DNA from 3 places in the Ercella succinigenes genome. Region 1 is predicted to be linked to each of the others. Evidence: riboswitches for the same ligand, from Rfam matches in the RefSeq annotation. Region 1 holds a riboswitch; each other region holds the start of a gene.
What was found. Region 1 has a riboswitch for cobalamin ahead of AC0KSB_RS08940 (energy-coupling factor ABC transporter permease). Riboswitches for the same ligand answer to the same signal wherever they lie in the genome.
Positions count from the first base shown of each region.

Region 1 (7,113 bases):
ATCACATAAAAATTTTCCTTTTTTATTCATTTGAAAAACCTCCTTCATTTTCATTTGCACTTTTTGCCAGTAAATTTCCTTTACCGTCAAAAAACATGGCAGTAACTTTCAAACTGTTATAAACATGCATTTCTGATTTTTTTGCTGCCTGATCTGCAGCCATCGAAAAAACTTCGAATAAATTATTTTCCTGGAGAATTTTTACAACCGCATCCGTCGTAGCAGAATTATATATTTGCCTTAAAACATCTTTACCAGCTCCTGCCAAAGCAGATAAAGCCGTCAGTGTTTCCAAACGACCATCTGCTACACTACTATGGGTATGGAAAACACCGGCACTCACCTTTATCATTTTGCCTATATGCCCTAGCAGTATTACTTGTTCAAAACCTGTTTCTGCTGCTTTTTCCAGCATATATCCAACAAAATTGCTTATTATAACAACGCTTTGCTCATCATATAGATCTGTTTTTTTCAGATAAGCTAATCCATATTGGCCAAAAGCGAAAATTACTCTTTTTTTACCACTTGCCTTTACCACTTTTAATTCGGCATACAAAGCTTCTTTCCAGCTCTCTTCAGACATTGGCCTTACCAGACCTGTTGTTCCTAGTATAGAAAGACCATCGACTATTCCTAATCTGGAATTATATGTGCGGCGGCTTATTTCTTTACCGTCAGGAATACTTATATCTATTACTATTTGTTTCTTATTTTTATTCAGCAGATCATAAGCGGCTGAATCGGATTTTAGGGATTGTTCTATCGCAGTTTTTATAGCTGTCATAATCTGTTTTAGCGGTTGTGGATTTATTGCCGGCAATCCTACTTCTACCGGCAGACCTTTGCGTGTAACGATTCCTATTCCTGTACTGCTTTCAATTATTATTTTTACCTGAACATTTTCCTCTGCTTTTTCTATATCAATAGTTTCTACTATAATTTTTGTTTTCTCATTTTTACTAATTAAGCTATCAAATCTAACCTCTGCATATATTTTTATGCCATTTGTTATATCAGGATCATCTCCGGCATCTTTTACAACAAAACATTTCACTTTTTTTGCTTTTTCTATTTGGGGTTTGTTAATTTGTATAGTAAGCTCTTCTTTTGATGGTAATTCCAAACTAAAAAAATTAATAATCCTGTTTGTTAAAAGCATTTTTACAGCCGCTCCTGCAGCTGCCGCTGCACAGCTACCCGTGGTATAGCCCATTCTTAAGATATTTTTCTGATTATTATCTGTATTATCTGAAAATTTGCCAAAAATGCTGTTATTTATGCGGTCTAACTCCCATTCCAGCTGACTTATATGTCTAGGATAAGCATTATCAGCAATCAAGTTTCTTTTTTTAAGTTTTTCGGAAATTTCCACCAAAACGGGACTATTCAATCCGGAATTCTCTAATAAAGATTTTTGATTTAATCCTGCAGCTATATCTCCGTCATAAATAATTTCTCCATTTTTCATGAGCAAAAGACGATCGGCCCAGCTATAAGCCCAATTAACATCATGAGTACTGCAAATCATAGTACAACCTTTACTGTTTAATGTATTTAATAAAGTCGTCAGATCGGCGGCATTTTCTGGATCAAGCCATGCAGTCGGTTCATCAAGCAGAAGAATATCAACATCCATTACCAGCAAATCTGCAATACTTATTCTTTTTTTCTGACCAAAACTTAGATTGTGCAATGGCCTGTCTGCAAGATCAACCGCATTTACATCCTCAAGAGCCTGAACAGTCCTATTTTTTACTTCTTCCATGGGTAAACCTAAATTTATAGCCCCGAACGCAACTTCCTGTTCAACAGTCATAGCAAAAAGCTGATCTTCAGGATTCTGAAAAACCAGACCTATTTTTTTCCTTATTTCCCGTAATCCTTTTCTGGATTTAGGATACTCCTTGCTATCAAGTGTAAGCTTACCTTGATCTGGTCGTATTAATCCTGTTAAAAGCATAAAAAAAGTAGATTTACCTGCTCCATTTGCTCCTAAGATAACAATTTTTTCGCCTTTACATATTTTGCAATTCATTTTATTAATGGCTTTTGTTTTGTCAGGATAAGTATATGAAACATCTGTGAATTGTATTTCCATTTTCATATACTCTCCTTTTCTGTCCACTCTTTTAAATTTATTTTCTCAAGTGGCCAAGTATTATTTTTATCTGAATCATAAAAACGGCACTCCAGGGACTGACTCATTGTCTGTGCTTTTTTCATTGAACAACTTAAAACACTTCCCATTACCATACCCAGTGTTTTTATAGTTTTAACTATGCTTGAATACCCTAATCGTAAATCAGATGAAGAAATAATTTTTGCAAAAGATGTAAGTACTATAAATATCTGATTGTAAATTATAGCAATTAAAGATAATAACAATTTAGGGAATTTCCATCTTGTTAGCTGATCAAGTAAATCACTAAAAGGAGTGGTAATAGCAAGAAACATTATTCCCCCATAAGCACATATGGCTCTTCCGATAATATTTTTAATTACAGGAACATTTATCAGGGTTATTTGAAAAGAAAACAAGGCCTCCTTGCTGCTACCTTCAACCAAAAGAGGAACAACTCCCATCAATATAAAAACAAAAGGAAATCTCCAGAGCTTAATAATATTTTTACCTGTTATTTTAAGAGCAAAAAATAAAATCATATTTTGCATAAGAAATAACACTAAATACAAATAAATATTTTTTATTATAAAAGCAAGAAAAATAATAATTAACGTTATCAGTATTTTTTTCCCTACTGATTTATCTCTCCAAAGACTTCCCCATGCCAGTTGATCAATCAGCATTTGCTTTTGCGGTTTTTAATCTGCCACGACTACCAAGATAATAACCTATGAGAGCAGCTCCGATTGCAGCCTGTAATGCAAATAATAAGCTTTCTATTTCACCACTTGCCGGTTCATAAAGACTTTCGAACCATGGTTCATAGTTTGGAGCAATCTCTGCTATTACATCTTCGGCCTGACCGTCTGCTCCCTCAAATTCAGCACCATTTCCAGTTATACCAGATATAATAAGAGGTAAAACAGTTATTAGAATTATTATTCCTATTAAAATAAATAAAGTAGATTTTTTCATTTTGTAACCTCGCCTTTCATGGAGCTCATACTTTAAGACTTATTACCTTGAGGTCTTTAAGTTCTTCTTTGTTATATTGGTAAATATAATTAAAAATAATTACTGTAAGTATTCCTTCAATTATTGCTATTGGTATCTGTGTAAATGCAAATACCGAACCAAAGCGGGCAAATGAAGCCAAAAAACCGCCCTCTGCCGATGGATAAGCTAAAGCAAGTTGTGCTGAAGTTACTACATAGGTTATGAGATCCCCAGCTGATGCAGCTACAAAGACCGCTACTAAAAGTTTTTTCCCATTAGCGTTTTTGGCAATTAAACGAAATAAGGCATAGGCAACAAAAGGTCCTGCTATTGCCATAGAGAAAGTATTAGCACCTAAAGTTGTTAATCCACCATGTGCAAGTAAAATTGCTTGAAATAGTAAAACAACAAGACCTACTACCGCAGCAGCTGCTGGACCAAAAAGTACGGCAGTAAGTCCTGTGCCGGTTGGATGAGAGCAACTTCCGGTTACAGATGGAATTTTAAGAGCAGAGAGAACAAAAGTATATGCACCGGTGAGAGCAAGCAGCATTAGTAATTTGGGATTATGCCTGATTTTGCTTGAAATGCTGTATAATCCCCATACTATAAACGGTATAGCTACAGCAGTCCATAAGAGAGACCAGAATGGAGATAAAAAACCTTCCATGATGTGCATTGCAGAAATAAAAAACAGGTTCACAGTAAAGCCTCCTTTGCTTTTCTGCCGCCCGTTTTTACAGCAATGCCCATGACAAACATGGTAATCATTTTTTGTTCGCCGCAAAAAATGACTTTCTTATTATCAGCAGGTCTTCTGACTTATCCTGATAGCAGATTTCTCTTACCTTCCCAGTAAAAACCAGTGGCATAAAAGAAAAATCCCAGGAATCACAGCGGCGGGACCGTGCAGGATTCTAACCTGCTTCCCTTTTCATTGATTATTCAGAATGTCCTAATCTTTTTTATAATCAAAAAATTATTACTACAAGCCAAATAATCAACACTGACAATTCTTATTTACTTTTTACAACGTGATTATATCACCTTTAATCATTTTATAAATACAATAATTTGTTTTCTTTAGAAAAATTTTGTTGTTAATTATTTTGTTTGTTTATTTTATTTGGTAAATTTCACATAAGTATCATATAGCTATCACTTTCGTCAAAGATAATCAAAATGTAATTTCTATACTAATGTTACTTTAACAGACCAAAAAGTTTAATCAGGAGGCCTCTTTGATGAAAAAAACATTCTCTTTTATATTTATTATTTTACTGGTAGTAAATTTGATTGGCTGCAATACTACTATCAATGATTCACAAAACCAAGATAATAATAACTTACTATCAATAGAGTATGCAGAAACTCTCTTTGATACCAGTTTCGTTCACGAAATCAATGTTGAAATTTCAGAAGATGACTGGATAGATTTGTTAGAAAACCCTACTGAGAAAACAAAATATTCAACAACGGTTACTCTTGACGGCACAGAAGTTAATGAAGTATCTTTTGCAACAAAAGGAAACACCTCTCTCTCTCAAGTTGCAAATACAAATTCTGAACGCTATAGCTTTAAAATTAAATTTGATAAATTTATAGATGGACAGACATATGACGGTCTGGATACACTTCATTTAAATAATTTATACAGTGATGCCACCTACTTAAAAGATTATCTTAGCTACCGCATTATGGCTGAAAGTGGTGTAGCATCGCCTCTTGTAAGTTTTGTGGCATTATCCATTAATAATGAATACTATGGTCTTTATATCGCAATAGAAGAAATTGGTGATTCCTTTCTGACACGTAATTATGGAGAAGACAGCGGCAATCTGTATAAACCTGAAAGCAGTCAATTTGAAAATATGGGCGTTGCTGGCGATATGGATAAAAATTTTCCTTCCAGTGGCGAAATGCAGATACCAGATGGTGCTGACAGGCAAATGCCAGATGACACTGACAGACAAATGCCAGATGACAACAAACAAGGTATAATTGGTGAAGATAAATTCATGTTTCCCGAAGATGGTGATTTTAATATACCAGACAGAAACGGTATGGAGGGAGGCGGTTTCAGCGGCAACTCCAATGGCTCTAGCTTAGTCTATACAGATGACGAAATTACAAGTTATAGCGATATATTTGATAATTCAAAAACTAATTCTGATGAGGAAGACAATCAACGTGTTATTGCCTCCTTAAAACAACTTTCCACTGGTGAAAATTTAGAAGAAGTTTTAGATGTAGAAGCTATCCTGCGATATTTTGTAGCTCATAATTTTGTTATTAACTATGATAGTTATACTGGAAATATGCTTCATAATTACTATTTATACGAAGAAAATGGTGTACTAACCATGCTTCCTTGGGATTACAATCTAGCTTTCGGCGGATTCAACAGCAGTAATTCCACAGAAGCTGTTAACTGGCCTATTGATTCCCCTTTATTAAGCAATTCATTAGAGGATGAACGTCCTATGTGGAGTATGCTTGCTATTAACAATACTTATTTAGAAATTTATCATACCTATTTTGATGATCTTTTAACAAATTATTTTGAAAACAACCGTTTTTTAGAAGAAATTAATACTTTATATAACTTGATTCGACCATATGTAGAAACAGATCCAACTGCTTTTTATACTGTTGAACAATTTGATATAGCTGTAGAAACATTAAAAAGCTTCTGTTTACTAAGATCTGAAAGTATTCGTGGTCAATTAAATGGAACTATTCCTTCTGATTCAGAAAGTCAACAGGAAAACACTTCAGAGTTAATCGATGCGGAAGAAATAAATCTTCAGGATATGGGAAGTATGTCTGTAGGGAGAGGTCAGGAAGAAAACCGTAATCGCAGAGACATGAGATAAAAAACATTCTGCTAATTAGCATATGATCAAAATAGACTATAATGTCTACCTTAAATATCAGAAATACTTGTAAAGTATTATATTATCTCTTTAACCACATTCAATAAAACATCTTTAATATCTTTTAATTTATACTTTTTTACTTTCTAAAGGGCGCAAAAAAAGCGCCCTTTAGAGCGCTTTTTTGATTTACATCCGTCTTTTCGGATAAATTGTGGCGGAGAGAGAGAGATTCGAACTCTCGGAAGGCTATGAACCTTCGCCGGTTTTCAAGACCGGTGCCATCAACCAACTCGACCATCTCTCCATGAAATGCCGTGCTGAAATATTTTAATATATCCTATAACTTTTGTCAAATAATTATAATTTGTTATTATTAATATTCTATAATTAAATCATCCTAATATTTCCAGTATTCTTTCAAGATCTTCATTAGAATAATAATCTATTACTATACTTCCTTTTCCTTGTCTGTCTTTTAATTTAACCTTTGTTCCTAATTGCTTAGTTAATTTATTCTCTACATTTTGTATACTTAGCAAATATGCTTCTGATAATTCTTTTTTCTTTTTTTGCTTTTTTGTTTCTTCTCCAATATTTTTTACAATTCTTTCTGTTTCTCTAACACTCAGATCTTTCTCTATAATTTTTTCTGCCGTTTGTATTTGTATATCTTTATCTTGAATAGTCAATAAAGCTCTAGCATGCCCGGCAGATAAATCTTCATTCATAACATATTTCTTAATAGTATCTGGCAGATTTAATAATCGTAATGTATTTGCAATTGCCGGCCGACTTTTTCCCACAACTGTTGCTAATTTTTCTTGTGTTATATTATGCTCTTTAATTAATTTATCGAGAGCATCTGCTTCCTCTATTGGATTTAAATCTTGTCTTTGTATATTTTCTATTAATGCATGTTCTAAAATCTGTAAATCAGTAAGATCTCTTACTATAGCAGGTATGATGGTCAAACCTGCCAAACGGGCGGCTCTCCATCTTCTTTCACCTGCTACTATTTGATATCCTGAACTATCTGTATTGCGACACACTATTATTGGCTGTATTATTCCATTTTCTTTAATTGATGCAGATAATTCTTCTAATTTCTCCTGA
Region 1 covers NZ_CDHP01000040.1:40,885-47,997, forward strand. Annotated here, with positions in the region: gene cbiE (precorrin-6y C5,15-methyltransferase (decarboxylating) subunit CbiE) at 1-30, opposite strand, end outside; gene cbiD (cobalt-precorrin-5B (C(1))-methyltransferase CbiD) at 23-2,101, opposite strand; gene AC0KSB_RS08930 (energy-coupling factor transporter transmembrane component T family protein) at 2,104-2,808, opposite strand; gene AC0KSB_RS08935 (energy-coupling factor ABC transporter substrate-binding protein) at 2,798-3,100, opposite strand; gene AC0KSB_RS08940 (energy-coupling factor ABC transporter permease) at 3,126-3,800, opposite strand; cobalamin riboswitch at 3,912-4,105, opposite strand; gene AC0KSB_RS08945 (CotH kinase family protein) at 4,366-5,997, shown strand; tRNA gene AC0KSB_RS08950 (tRNA-Ser) at 6,213-6,304, opposite strand; gene AC0KSB_RS08955 (ParB/RepB/Spo0J family partition protein) at 6,393-7,113, opposite strand, start outside.

Region 2 (7,113 bases), on a different contig from region 1:
TTGAATTTGCTTAATTCGCGTTCCAGCATAGTATCCATGCGGTTTGCGGTTAAAAGTAAAGTTCCAAAAATAAATTGCTGATCAGGCATTTGTGAATAATCAGGCATAGTTTCCTCCTTGGTATACTTGTTTAAGCTGTCAAAAAAGGTAATGCATTACTTAAAATAGATAATACATTACCTTTTAGTGTGTGTCAATAAAAATTGAAAAAATATTTTCAAATTTGATTTTTCATTAATTTGCTGAGCGTATTATAGATGCTGTCTGTGTCTGAAAAATAGGGCGGTATGACAAATTTGCTCTTGATCCATTTGTTACTTGTCATTTCGTAACCGGGAAGCTTTCTTTCTATAATTATTTTACCTTGAACTACAATAGCGCCACTTGTTTTGCGGTATACAGATTTTATTTCTAAAAAATGTATATAGTCATGATATGTATAACCATAGTCAATCTTAGCAAAAGGTGCACGCTTGTTCCGTCTATAAATAACCTGGTTTTTTCCTACAAGAATGTAGCTCTCAAGTCTTTGTGCTTTGAGTTTGGCATAATAATAAATAGCCGGAGCTTTGAGCAGCAAAAAATTGGCGGCAAAAGGTGATAGAAGTTCGCTGAAAGTATTAATCTCTGTAGGGAGTAAATAAAAAGTTGTTGGCGTCAAAATTGAATAAATAAAAAGGCCATCAAGAAAAAAAGATGGCAACATTGCCAGAAACATCAATGGTAGGCGATGACGCCTGAAACTGGCTGGATATAATAAATGCTTTTTAAAATCGTTTATTGTTTCCATTTTTTTATTATATGTTAAAAGCTTTGAAAATTGTAAAAAATATTATTACTTGACAACTCATAAATAAACAATTAGAATCAAAAAAAAGAATATTATTTAATAATAGTCGCTTAATTTTTAATAATGTTCCGGAAAAGAGGGATTGTTTATGACACCAAAAATTTTCGCGCTACAGGAAAGAGAAGAAGTGCGGATAAAAATGCTTGATGCAGGGTTCTTGCTTATTAAGGAACATGGTATGACACATGCTTCCGTTGAAAAAGTGACACAGGCGGTTGGCCTTGGAAAGAGTACTTTTTATAATTTTTTCCCATCTAAGGAAATGTTTGTTTATGAAATAATCAAATATCAAAGAGACAAAGCTAAACAGTATTTTATGGATGTGCTGGGAGATCGGGGAAAAATCACGACTGAGGAGGCAAAGACCTTTTTAAGGAGAATTATTTTTAGCAAAGACAGCATTTATCAGTATCTAACAGCAGAAGATGAGGCTAAATTATGTGCAGCTTTACCTGAGGAATACCAAATTAATCCTGATGCAGAATCTGTCGTTATGCGTGGCTTATTTGATCATATCGAAGGTATTCGGCAGGATATAGACTATAAAGTGGTTGCCAATCTGGTTAAGCTTATGGCTATTGCGATGTTCAATAAAGGAACCCTGCATGCAGACGCTTTTGATAGAACTTTGAACCATCTATACAGTCTTTTGTTTTCTCTTATTTTCGAACAAGGTTAATAAGAGAAATTTTTTTGGTGCGCAGTCAGCCATGCCTAACTTGTTTTTTGAAAGGAGATAAAAATGAATAAAAGAAATAAGGTACAAAAAGAAAAAACAGGCATTTCCAGACTTTTTGAATTAGCTGGACAAAAAAAGAATAAACTAATAGTTGCTTGTCTTCTGTCCGGGGTATCTTCAGCAGCAAGACTTGTTCCTTTTTTCACAATTTACGGAGTAATTCGGGAGCTTCTTTTGCACTATACCACGGCTCCGGCGGCGAAAAGCAACGCATAGCAATTGCGCGAGTTTTTCTCAAGGACACACCAATTGTAATTCTTGATGAGGCTACAGCTTATGCAGATGCAGAAAATGAAGTGAAAATCCAGCAAGCCTTATGATAATATGATTGCCGCCAATGAGCGGAGGGATAGTTGGACGATTCGGAAGGGAGAACAATTAATATGAAAAAGTTCAGGGAATGGTTCAAAACCATAACTTTTGGTGAAACAAAAAATATATCGGTTTAACTTTATGGAATTTTCTTGATAGTTTGGTTGTATCTGTACCTTATGGTGTGATGATTATTTCAATATATTTATTGCTAATACCGTTGGCAGAACCAACTGCGCCATTGCCGTTAAACCGTCTTTGGCTGTGGCTGGTTCCATTATGCAAGGGATAACTCGTAATCCTATGGCGGATTCCGGTTTGATGGGACTGAATGCCGGTGCAGGATTTGCCTTGTCTATTTGCTTTGCTTTTTTCCCGTCTTATTAATGATTTAATATCCAGCAGGGGACTACCATCTAGTGCGTCAACCCTTTTACAAACAAAATATTGTTTTCTATAGAAGTTATTTCCGCTTCGCATAAATTTATAGGGTTAGGTCGCGCCGGGGATCGTGTAGCGAAAACACCTTTTATTTCCGGCCCGAAAGGTGTTTTTGTTTGTAAAATATTTCGATCAGCCTTATCTGCCCAATAAAGTACAACGATTTTCTGATCAGGTTGAAGTGTGTGCAGACCTTCTGCAAATTCAGGGAAAATCTCAATTTTTACTTTTTCTTCAGAAAGAAATCCCTGCCTTGGAGCAGACAATCTATCTCCATATGGACTGTGAATCTTTCCTATGATATTGATACTGATATTCATATATTAATCCTTTCTTAGAGCTGTTTTCAGCAGATATTAGCGAAACTGTTTAAACGCAAAAAAACTGTGGCAAAAGCCACAGCCGTATTTCCGTGAAAAACAAGCAAAAGCCTGTAATCGCAGGCAATGCAACATACTCAAGCAGGTCTTCTGACTTGCGTCTGTGGAGATTATCTCCGGCAACAGTGCTCGGCCTTCCCGGGTTCCCAGTGACTGACTTTCATCATGAGCTACTATCTTCAACGCTTACAGCGGCGGTACCGTCCGGGATTTTCACCCGATTCACTATTCTTTCCATAAAGCTTGACGCCATATGGAACACTTGAATAATATTAAATTATTGCAAAAGGTTAACATGTTGTATTTTTTTTGTCAATATTAATCGGAGCAGATAAATACAAACTGAATATCAGATACACGATCCTGGAATTTATGTACCCTATTAATAACGCTGATATTGTTTTGAAGTATGAATAGATAAATATGAAAATATTTATGTGAATTATTTGTAATTGTTATCTTAGTTATCTTTGTTATTAGTTTACATTTTTTTTTTTGTGTGATAGAGTTGAAGTATCGAAACGAAACCGGTTTGTTGTTTATTGATAAATTAAGCTGTTTACTTTTTGCGCAATGAGTGAGTGTTTTTGGAAAAGAAATAAGAGACTAAAATCAAAATGAAAAGAGGATACGATTATGAAAAAGATAGGAGCATGTTTGTTAATTGTTTTATTGACGATAGGAGTTATTTCATCCCTTGTTTCCGCTGGAACAGCTTATTTCTCAAGATCATTACCTGGAAACGGTTCTGTTGTATTAATCGGACCAGTTTCAAAAACTACTAATACAAATGGGTCATACATACATCCTGATTATGAAACAGGTGTTTTGAAAGCTATTAAATGTCGAACTAAAGCCCGAATTGGCGATGGTCAAATGATTTACAGTAATCCTATTGTTTCAGCACCTAAAGGTTCATCAACTTGGTTAGGAGCATATACTGGTGTTAATTTGTACTCTGGGCAATTAGTTTGGATAGAAATGTGGACAAACACTATCGGAATTGCAGATACAACCTCTGGATCTTGGGATTATAAATAGCATGACATAATATGATCTATGAGAGCTCGGATTGTAATCCGGGTTCTCAGTAATCTAAGGAGGACATATGTTGATTCGATTGGAAAACATCACCAAATCATATGGAGAAACAGAGCCAAAGGTCATGGCTATAAACGAATTAAACTTAGACATAGACACAAATGAACAAGTAGCCATTATGGGTAAAAGCGGTTGCGGTAAAACAACCTTGATTAACATGTTATCGACTGTAGATTGCCCCACAGAAGGTAAATACTATTTCAACGATCTAGAAATAAATGTTATGAAGGAAAAAGATCTGGCAAAATTCAGACGCCAGCAGGTATCGATAATATTTCAAGCATATAACCTGATGCCAGAACTAACTGTTAGGGAAAATATTTTGCTGCCTCTTATTTTTGACGGTAAAAAGGCTAATTTAGAATATTTTGAAGAGATTGTTTCTGCGTTGAAGCTAGAAGATAGAATGACACATTTTCCGCATCAACTGTCTGGCGGTCAACAACAAAGAGTAGCAATAGCGCGTGCTCTTATAATGAAGCCTGCTGTTATTCTAGCTGACGAGCCAACCGGCAATCTTGACTCAAAGACAGGGCAAGAAGTTATTTCATTAATTATTGCCTGTTGTAAGAAATATGGGCAGACACTTGTTCTTGTTACTCATGATCTGGACATTGCTAAACATGCATCAAGATTAATTGAGATGAGCGATGGCAAGATCATAGCGGACAGGAAAGTGATGGCCTGATATGAATACTATAATTAAACTATCAATCAAGCTGTTTAGGCGTCATCTAAAGAGAAGTCTGATGATGATGCTTGGAATTACGATCACTATGTTTTTTGCTATTTCGATTATATCTGTTTTTTTCAGCTATAATGACATGCTCATAGAAAACGCATATACATATGGTGGACGATGGGATATAAAAATCGAAAGTACCGACATAATAAGCAGGGAAGAACTTCTGGAAAATTCTAATATAACGGATGTAGGACAGGTGCAAACAGTTTGGACGGCAAGACTGGACGCAATAACCGAATCGGAAAAGGAAGGACCAGGTGCGGCGTTTGCGACACATTGGTTGATGGCGCTGCAAGGTTGTGATACCAATTCATTTGATATGCTCCAGCATCAACTGAAAACTGGCCATTGGCCGGGAAAAGAAAATGAAATAGTCCTATCATCAAACTTCATGCTTAATGGTAAAAGTGTTCAGAATGGTGATATAAAAATAGGTGATACCGTTGTTTTGGAACTTGGTAAACGAATAGCTGAAGATGGCAATATAATCCATTCGCAGCAAGTTGAAGGGCCGGAACAATTTTTTGAGACGATTACTCGCGAATACAAAGTCAGCGGTATATTATCTGGATATGACCGATCTTCAGGAGTATTTGTATCATCAGGCGTAGTTAGTACTTCTAACTATGACGAAAACAGTATATTTTTGCTAAAAACAAAAGCTGCTACTCAAGCAGAGCTTGATGAGATGACTAGACAGCTAAGCCAGACTTTTTCTCTTATGCCGGAACAAATTGTTCCAAATGAATTTCTGACAAATGCATTTATGTCTATAGAACAGTCAGATTATTTTCAATCAATAGCTTATGGAGGAATATTCTTCATAGTAGGTTTAGTAATAGTATGTTCTGGTACGATGTTAAACAATCTTTTGATGACGGTACATGAATCGAAAAAGAGAATAGGTCTTCTGAGGATGGTAGGTGCAGGTAAAACACATATTTATTTGATTTTTGTTTTTCAGAGCGTTATGACAGCTGCCTGCAGTTCTGTTATAGGTGTACTGTTAAGCTATGCTGCTGCAGATTCAGTTAGTAGACTAATCGGAGTATTGAAACTATCTGAGTTTAGCGATATAAATATAGTCATTCAGCCACATGTAGTCGCAATAACTGTGCTGATCACATTTGTTATCAATGTATTATTAGCGCTTGCTACAGCCAGAACAACTTATTCGCATGCACCTGTGAAAGCCTTTCAATCTGGCTTAAGTGTATCAGAGTATAAGGCTAATAATTCCAATCTTATTGATCTGGTGGGGCGTTTATCAAACAGTTTAGCAGTTGCGTGGCGTGGTTTAGCTCGCAAGAAATTTCGTACAACTTTATCTGTTATCGCTTTGATAATAAGTTTGTCCGTTTTGACTTTAGGCCTATCTATTGGTACAACTTTGTGGAATGAATCACAACGGGCATTAAGAGGATTTGATTCAGATTTTGTTGTTATTTTTTCGCCTGAGCAAGATAACACTGAACAGCTGCTGTCTGCTTTCCCTCCAGTTAAAAACAAAGTTGTTATGTATACTAGCAATAGAAATGTTGAAATTCCCAACGAGCATCTTACTCCTGAGATAATAGATTTTTTAAAGATAGGTAATGCTAATTTACTAAGAAGTATGTCCATTTGTTCTATAGATGAATCCTTGTATAATGACTTGGATCCTGACGGTAAGTTGATGCCGTTTAGTGATTTTGAGAGATCAGGGGGTTGTCTGATCACCAATATTGCTATATTGACTAGCGAATCTGACACAAGTCTGCAAGATGGCAATAATGATTTTAGTTATGTAGATCAAAGCAACTCAAACGATGAAAGAATAGTATCAATTACAACATTATCAGCTGGTAATCATTTGAAAATATTTCCAGAATTCGGAAGCGAAGATAGTATATTGCTTACGATTCAAGGTGTTCTTAGCAAAACACGTACACGACCATTGGAAAATAGTATTGATACAATTGTTTATATGCCTGAACAAGTTTTTTTAGAATATATCACTCAAGGATACAATAGAGTGATGTTTATTGATGCATTTCCTGGAGAACAGGATGAAATCGGACAATTTTTGACTGAAAACAGAGGTGAATTAGGCTATTTCATGCAGGATAATACCCTTATTACCGGCAGTGCCAAAGATAATAACACCATTCAGACAATGACTATTTTTTCGATAATTATTATAATAGTTTTGCTTTGTACTATCAGTATTTTCAGTATTGTCCGTACAGACTTTTTTCAACGCAGACGTGAAACTGCACTGGCAAGGGCTTTGGGTGAATCATTGTCATCAGCACTTAAAATCAGATTTCTGGAAGATATGACTGTTCTTATTACTGCTGTCGCCTGTTCTATCCTGGTATTCTTATTGATGTTCAGACTTATTGCGCAGTCGATAATGGACTTTTATCAATTAAATAGCAGTATTATTTGGGGATACTTGCTGCTATCTTCTTCGATCATGCTTATCATTATATTCGGGCATAATACTTATAGTCTGATAAAAGCATTCAAACAGAAGATTATTGATGATCTGGCAAGTTATTGA
Region 2 covers NZ_CDHP01000020.1:73,371-80,483, reverse strand. Annotated here, with positions in the region: gene AC0KSB_RS05700 (MarR family winged helix-turn-helix transcriptional regulator) at 1-107, opposite strand, end outside; gene AC0KSB_RS05695 (hypothetical protein) at 218-790, opposite strand; gene AC0KSB_RS05690 (TetR/AcrR family transcriptional regulator) at 939-1,529, shown strand; gene AC0KSB_RS05685 (hypothetical protein) at 1,593-1,805, shown strand; partial or broken gene AC0KSB_RS05680 (ATP-binding cassette domain-containing protein) at 1,781-1,906, shown strand; partial or broken gene AC0KSB_RS05675 (iron chelate uptake ABC transporter family permease subunit) at 2,154-2,279, shown strand; gene tsaA (tRNA (N6-threonylcarbamoyladenosine(37)-N6)-methyltransferase TrmO) at 2,318-2,662, opposite strand; cobalamin riboswitch at 2,786-3,003, opposite strand; gene AC0KSB_RS05665 (hypothetical protein) at 3,359-3,763, shown strand; gene AC0KSB_RS05660 (ABC transporter ATP-binding protein) at 3,831-4,511, shown strand; gene AC0KSB_RS05655 (FtsX-like permease family protein) at 4,513-7,113, shown strand.
Region 2: it holds a riboswitch for cobalamin, as region 1 does, so the genes downstream of both, tsaA (tRNA (N6-threonylcarbamoyladenosine(37)-N6)-methyltransferase TrmO) here and AC0KSB_RS08940 (energy-coupling factor ABC transporter permease) in region 1, are expected to answer to the same signal.

Region 3 (7,113 bases), on a different contig from region 1:
TTGACATCATTTCCAAAACACTGGTGCCTGATCTATCATCAATAAATACGGGGGCAGAGTAAAGCGGGGGCAAAGCCTTTGCTATTTTATCCCAGTCTTCACTTTGCAATTCTCCTGTTGTAAGTGATTTTGCATTAACAAGAGATTGTGCGCTAAGCATACGATTACCAATTTCTTCTTTAGACATTTCAAGACTAAAAATAGCGGCAGGAACATTATATAATGTAGCCGCTTTTTGAGCTATATTTAGAGCAAAAGCAGATTTACCCATAGCAGGTCTGGCAGCAACAATAATCAAGCCGCCTTCACGAAGTCCGCCAAGAGAACGATCAAGACTGGGAAAACCTGTCATCACATGTCTTTCATGTACTTTACCTTCTGCCATTGAAGCTAGTTCATTTACAGTTCTGCCCATGATATCTTTTAAGCTTTCAAAACCAGAGCTGTCTCTGTTTTCCCTGATTTCATAAATTCTTTTTGCGGCAATGTCAAGCAGAAGATCAGCCTGATCGCCATCCTCAAAGCAAAGACCTGTTACCTCATCCATCGCAGAGATCAATCTACGTAAAACAGATTTCTGTCTGACCAGATCAGCATAATGTGCGGCATTAGAAATAATAGGCACCTGATCCGGCAGGGAACCTACATAACTTAATCCTCCTGCTTTTTCCAGCAAGCCTTTGCTTTCCAGCATATCTGTTACGGTTAAAATATCTACCGGCTTACTCGCCAGATAGAGCTCTGTAATTGTCTCATATATAAGAGCATGATCCGGCCTGTAAAAATCATCAGGACGCAGCACAGCTGTTATTTCAGCCAAGGCACGCTTTCCTGTCATTGCAGATCCCAAAACAGATTGCTCTGCCTGAAGATTATGAGGCGGTATACGCCCGGCAACTCTGACAGGAGTTTCGGCGTTTTTGGTTGACATAAATATTAAGCCTCCAGATTATCAACTTTTTGTTCAGGATAAAGCAACTACTTTTATACCTATTTTAACGGTTACCTGCTGATGAAGCTTCACTTCAGCTTCAAAATCTCCAAGGTTTTTTATCTGTTGCTTAAAGTTAATATTTCTTTTATCTACCTTATATCCTTCTTTTTCCAGCAGATTAGCAATATCCATTGAAGTTATAGCACCATACAGGCGACCACCTTCCCCTGATTTTGCCGGCAAAGAAAATATTTTATCTTTAAGTTTGGCTCCTACTTCCTTTGCCTCTTCAAGATTACGTGCTGCCTTTGCTGCTTCTGCCTTCTTTTTATTCTTTACTGAATTAAGATTGGCTGGTGTAGCTTCAAGCGCCAGATTCTTTTTAAAGAGAAAATTTCTTGCATATCCATCGTTCACTTCAACAATATCATCTGCTTTACCATGACCTTTTACGTCTTGTAAAAGTATAACTTTCATAAAAACAACCTCCGATTTTAGACTAACCTTTATTCTATCACATCTTTAAGTTTTAAGTCATTGTAATACTTTCTATTTGCACAAAACAAAAAAATTGCAATTACTTACTTTGCACAAAAATTTGCTAAAAATAGCAAATATGAAATTGTATAATAATTGCCTTTATGCTAAACTCCTGTCAAAGTGAATAGTATGTGTTTGCACGCAATGCGCTGGTATATATGCCAGAGGAACTCGGATGAAATTTCCGGACTATCCCAGTAACCGTGAAGCTGACAAAACGGCAAAAGCCACTGCCTTAGCAAGGTGGGAAGGTGCCGAAGTAGGATGAAGCAAAGTCGGGAAACATGCAATCACATTATACTCCTGGGGTTGAGAAGGTTTTTAACTTTATTTTTTAAAAGCTCCTCGGATTTTCTGTGGAGCTTTTTGCTTCCTTGGATACTATTCACAAAATTTAAGGAGGAAACTATATGAACAAAAAGAAATTTATTTCAATGATGCTCGCTTTGCTGATGGTGTTTGCTGTTTTTACTGGTTGCGGCCAGTATACTACAGTTGAAAATACCACCACAACTGCAGAAAAAACCACTACAACTATAGAAAAAACCGAAGCAACAACAGAACCGGCTGCTGACATAACTGAAGCAGAGTCTGATGTTCTCTCATTCATGGATATGAAAGGCAGAGAAATAAAACTTAATGATACTGCCAAGAGAATAGTTGCTCTGACAGCTGCTGATTGTGAAATACTATATGCGATTGGCGCGGGAGAAACACTTGTGGGACGTGGTGAATATTGTGATTATCCTGCAGAAGTACTAGACGCACCGGCTGTACAGTCTGGAAATGAAACTAATATTGAACAGATTATCGCACTTGAACCGGATATTATATTGATGGGAACAATGGCACAGACGCAAGAGCAGATTGACGCACTTGAAAATGCAGGTATATTGGTTGTCGTAAGTGATGCTCAGGACATAAACGGAATCTATACAGCTATTGAATTAATAGGAAAAGCCACAGGTCAAAACGACAATGCAGCCGATTTAATCGCTAAGATGAAAACTGATTTTGCGGAAATAAAGACTGCGGCAGAAGAAAAATCAACTGCCGATTCAAAATCAGTATATTTTGAAGTTTCTCCTTTGGAATGGGGATTATGGGCTGCCGGCAAAGATACGTTTATGCATGAAGCTGCAGAAATGATCGGTCTGGAAAATACTTTTGCCGATGTTAACCAGTGGGGAGAAATATCTCAAGAACAGGTAATTGAGAGAAACCCTGATTATATCGTAACAATCACCATGTATTTTGGAGAAGGACCTCTTCCTGAAGAAGAAATAATGAGCAGAGATGGCTGGGCAAGTATCACAGCAGTTTCAGAAAAACAGGTTTTTAACGCTAATTCTGATGAGCTTTCAAGACCAGGCCCAAGATTGGTTGATGGCGTAAAATCGCTGTTTGATTTCGTTTACGGAGAATAAATGAAAAAAAGAGATAGTTTCACAATTATTGAATATATTATTTCTATTTGCATAGTAATTTCTATTTTTATTCTATGTGTGTTCGCAGGCAGTGTAAATATTGCGATCAAAGACACTTTTTCTGTCTTGATGGATAAAATAACCGGCAATGCTACTGTAAGCAGCAATACTGTTTCTATCATCTATAATGTCAGACTACCCAGAGTGATTAATGTTGCGCTTGTTGGCGCAGCATTATCGCTTTGTGGAGCCGCCATGCAAGGACTTTTAAGGAATCCCCTTGCAGACGGCTCCACCCTGGGAGTATCTTCCGGTGCTTCTTTAGGTGCAGTTATCGCAATAGCCTTCGGTATAAATCTGCCCTTTTTCGCCTCAGGCGGTACAATGATAATGGCTATTCTTTTTGCTTTTGGTTCTCTAGTTCTGATACTTTCACTTGCTTATCGCCTGGATTGTTCTCTGGCAACAAATACAATTATTCTGATTGGTGTTGTTTTTACCATGTTTGCACATAGCCTGATCAGCCTGATAGTAGTTTTTGCCAGTGAAAAAGTTAAATCCATTATGTTCTGGACTATGGGCTCACTATCCGGCAGCAGCTATACCAATGTCTTGACTATGCTAACAGCACTTCTCATATGTGGCTTTTTTATTCTGAGGTATGCTTCCGAACTAAATGCATTTGCCATCGGAGAAGATAATGCCAGACATATCGGGGTAAATGTTAAAAAAGTAAAATTTGTTATTCTTATTGCAGCATCGGTTCTTATTGGTGTAAGCGTTTCAATTGGCGGTACTATTGGTTTTGTTGGACTTGTCATTCCTCATATCGCAAGAATGATTTTTGGTCCGAATCATAAACGCCTGCTGCCTGCTTCAATGTTGTATGGTGCTTCATTCCTTATGCTGGCAGATCTTATCGGCAGAATAATACTAAAGCCGCTGGAACTACCTATAGGAGTTGTTACTTCTTTTATTGGTTCAATAGTTTTTGTTTACATTTTTTATTCAACCAGGAAAGCGAGATGATCAGATGCTTACAGTCAAAAACTTAGGTGTTAGCTATGGCAGTTTGAAAATAATTGATGATGTCAGTTTTTCTGTTCAAGCTAATCAATGGCTTATGATCGCAGGCCCTAATGGTGCTGGTAAAAGTACCATTGTAAAAGCTGTAACTCAGGGAATACCATATTGTGGTAAAGTTTTCTGGAAAGAAAAAGATGTCTCGCACATTAGACCGGTAAAACTGGCAAAGCAAATAGGTGTATTAACCCAGAATCATTCAGTAGGATATTCTTTCTCTGTCGAAGAAATTGTAAAACTAGGCCGGTATGCCTGGTCAGGTGGTTTCTTTTCTTCCCTGGACAACGATTCTGATCAGAAAGTTAATTATGCTCTGGAAATAACAGGTATGAACCAGTTTCGTGATCATTCTGTACTTACGCTTTCAGGAGGAGAATTGCAGAGAACTTTTTTAGCTCAGGTGTTTGCCCAGGATCCTCAATTACTGATTCTGGATGAACCTACCAATCATCTAGATCTGGTCTATCAAAAACAGATGTTTGAATTGATCAGAGAATGGCTTAAACAGCCGGAACGTGCTGTTATTTCAGTTGTGCATGACCTTAGCCTGGCTAAAAATTACGGGACACATGCCCTTCTTATGAATAAAGGAAAAGTTGCAGCTTTTGGTGAAACAGATAAAGTTCTTGGTGCCGATAATTTGTCAGAGGTCTATTCAATGGATGTCTATCAATGGATGCAGGATATTTTATCTTGTTGGCAATCAAATGCAAAAGGGATTTAAGAAATCCCAGGAGGAAGTAAATGCTGTTACATCGCTTTACAAATGGAGATACTATTTTAAGAGAAAATAACAGTATTATAGCTCATTTTGCAGGTTCTCGAAAAATTTTGAGCAGCGCACCTCATAATGGTGGTCTTAGAACAAATCTTAAGTATGCTTTCAATCACTGTGCGGAGAGAACCGAAGATGCGATGCGCGGTTCAACTTATGCCGAACATATAAGGATTCTGTCATCTGAATTAGGACTTGATCCAGACTTAAGCTGCGGAATCAGCACTGGAGCCTATGCAGAAAATGTCGCAATTGTATCCAAAAAATACCGTAACACAGAAGTTACAGCAGTTGTAACGGCCGGCATAGATGTTAATGGCGGCAGAGCAGGTGATCCTGCAAATTGGCATGAAGCAGATACTGGTTATATACATATCCCCGGAACCATAAATATTATGCTTTTTTTCAATAATAATTTGACAGATGGCGCTATCTGCCGAGCACTTATTACATGCACAGAAGCTAAAAGTGCTGCTGTATCAGAGCTTGCTGTCCCGAGCTGCTATTCTAACAGCCTTGCGACAGGATCAGGTACAGATGGTGTAATTATAGTCTCTGATCAAAGCGACAAATTAACATTAACCGATGCAGGCAACCATTTTAAGCTTGGAGAACTCATAGGCCAGGCAGTCAAATCTGCTGTTAAAGAAGCACTTTTTCTTGAAACCCAGCTTTGCCCTCAAAGGCAATTTGATTTTTTCAGACGATTAAGCCGCTATGGTATAAGCGAAAAAACATTAAATACCCGTTTTATTTTGCAAAGCAGCAGTGATGGCATAGCAATTAGCGAGAACTTAGGAAGCAAAACAAAAGCGTTAAATATTTTCCCGGGTGAACTAAATAAATTAATTAACAAAAGAGAAGTCATCATGATGTCTATCTTGTATGCACATATGTTAGATCAACTTTCATGGCATCTAATCACATGTGAAGATGCTGTTCAAGTAGTAAGCTTGCTGCTGAATAAATATCTTAATTACAAATTAGCAACATCAAATAATATGGTTTATAAAAATATAGACTCTTGTATCATATTTCTGACCGAAGCTTTGGAAAAAGCTATTTGCCGCTGCATTTCCGATCACTTAAATAGCAAACCCCTTGTCAAAATTTAACATAAAATTTTGACAAGGGGCTTATGTTTAATACTTACCAGTTATATTTTCAATTAACTTTATTCACCTGTATAAGGCATTAAAGCTATGTGTCTGGCACGTTTTATAGCAATAGTCATTTCACGTTGATGACGGGCACAATTACCGGACATACGTTTTGGCAATATTTTACCGCGCTCTGAAATAAACTTGCGCAAACGAGCAACATCTTTATAATCTATAACTTCAACTTTATCGGCACAAAAAGCACAGACTTTGCGTCTTCCGCGTCTGGGACGCATTCCACGTCCACCGCCGTTTCTCATATCAGCCATGAGTGCAATCTCCTTTCACAATTCAAATCAAATCAGTTTCAGATTAAAGATCGAAAGGCAGCGAGGTATCATCATCCGGAGCCGGGAAAAAACCTTCATTATTGTTTCCACCATTCGCAGCCGGTTTCGCATCATTTGACTGATTCGAAGAAGATCCATACTGCGGTTCGTTTCCTGCATAAGAATCACCTTTTTTGGTATCTCCAAAATAGATTTCATCAGCAATAACTTCAGTTGTAGTACGTTTTTTACCTTCCTGATCTTCCCAATTCCTTGTCTGAATACTTCCAACTACCACAATACGTGATCCTTTGTGGAAATATCTGCCAACAAATTCTGCTTGCTGCCTCCAGGCAACAACCGGGATAAAATCTGCTTGCCGCTCTCCGTTTGCACCTTTGAAACGGCGATCAACTGCTATGGTAAAAGTACATACAGCTACCTGATTAGGGGTAGTTCTCATTTCTGGATCACGGGTCAATCGACCCATTAATATAGCCTTATTCATTCGCTCACTAACCTTTCCGACTCGTCAATCGTCAGCACGAATAACCATATAGCGCAATACGCCATCGGTAATCTTAAGCACACGTTCGAGTTCTTTTGGGAATTCAGCTTCTGAACTGAAGTTGATCAGAGTATAATATCCTTCTTTCTGATCATTAATCTCATAAGCGAGACGTCTGCGACCCCATACATCAACATTGTCGATAGTTGCCTCAGATTCGATCAGACCTTTGATCTTTTCAGATGTCGCTGTTATCGCATCATCTCCGATGGCAGGGTTAAGGATAATCACTGCTTCATACTTTCTTGCCATTTTGTTTCACCTCCTCCTGGACTAAACGGCTCCTATACTTATGTATAGAGCGAGGATGACATATCCCGTCCCGGGACATGTCTACTAATGTGCAAATAGAATATA
Region 3 covers NZ_CDHP01000063.1:79,225-86,337, forward strand. Annotated here, with positions in the region: gene dnaB (replicative DNA helicase) at 1-931, opposite strand, end outside; gene rplI (50S ribosomal protein L9) at 965-1,411, opposite strand; cobalamin riboswitch at 1,593-1,780, shown strand; gene AC0KSB_RS13640 (ABC transporter substrate-binding protein) at 1,885-2,901, shown strand; gene AC0KSB_RS13645 (FecCD family ABC transporter permease) at 2,902-3,930, shown strand; gene AC0KSB_RS13650 (ABC transporter ATP-binding protein) at 3,935-4,708, shown strand; gene AC0KSB_RS13655 (adenosylcobinamide amidohydrolase) at 4,729-5,874, shown strand; gene rpsR (30S ribosomal protein S18) at 5,934-6,188, opposite strand; gene AC0KSB_RS13665 (single-stranded DNA-binding protein) at 6,232-6,696, opposite strand; gene rpsF (30S ribosomal protein S6) at 6,721-7,008, opposite strand.
Region 3: it holds a riboswitch for cobalamin, as region 1 does, so the genes downstream of both, AC0KSB_RS13640 (ABC transporter substrate-binding protein) here and AC0KSB_RS08940 (energy-coupling factor ABC transporter permease) in region 1, are expected to answer to the same signal.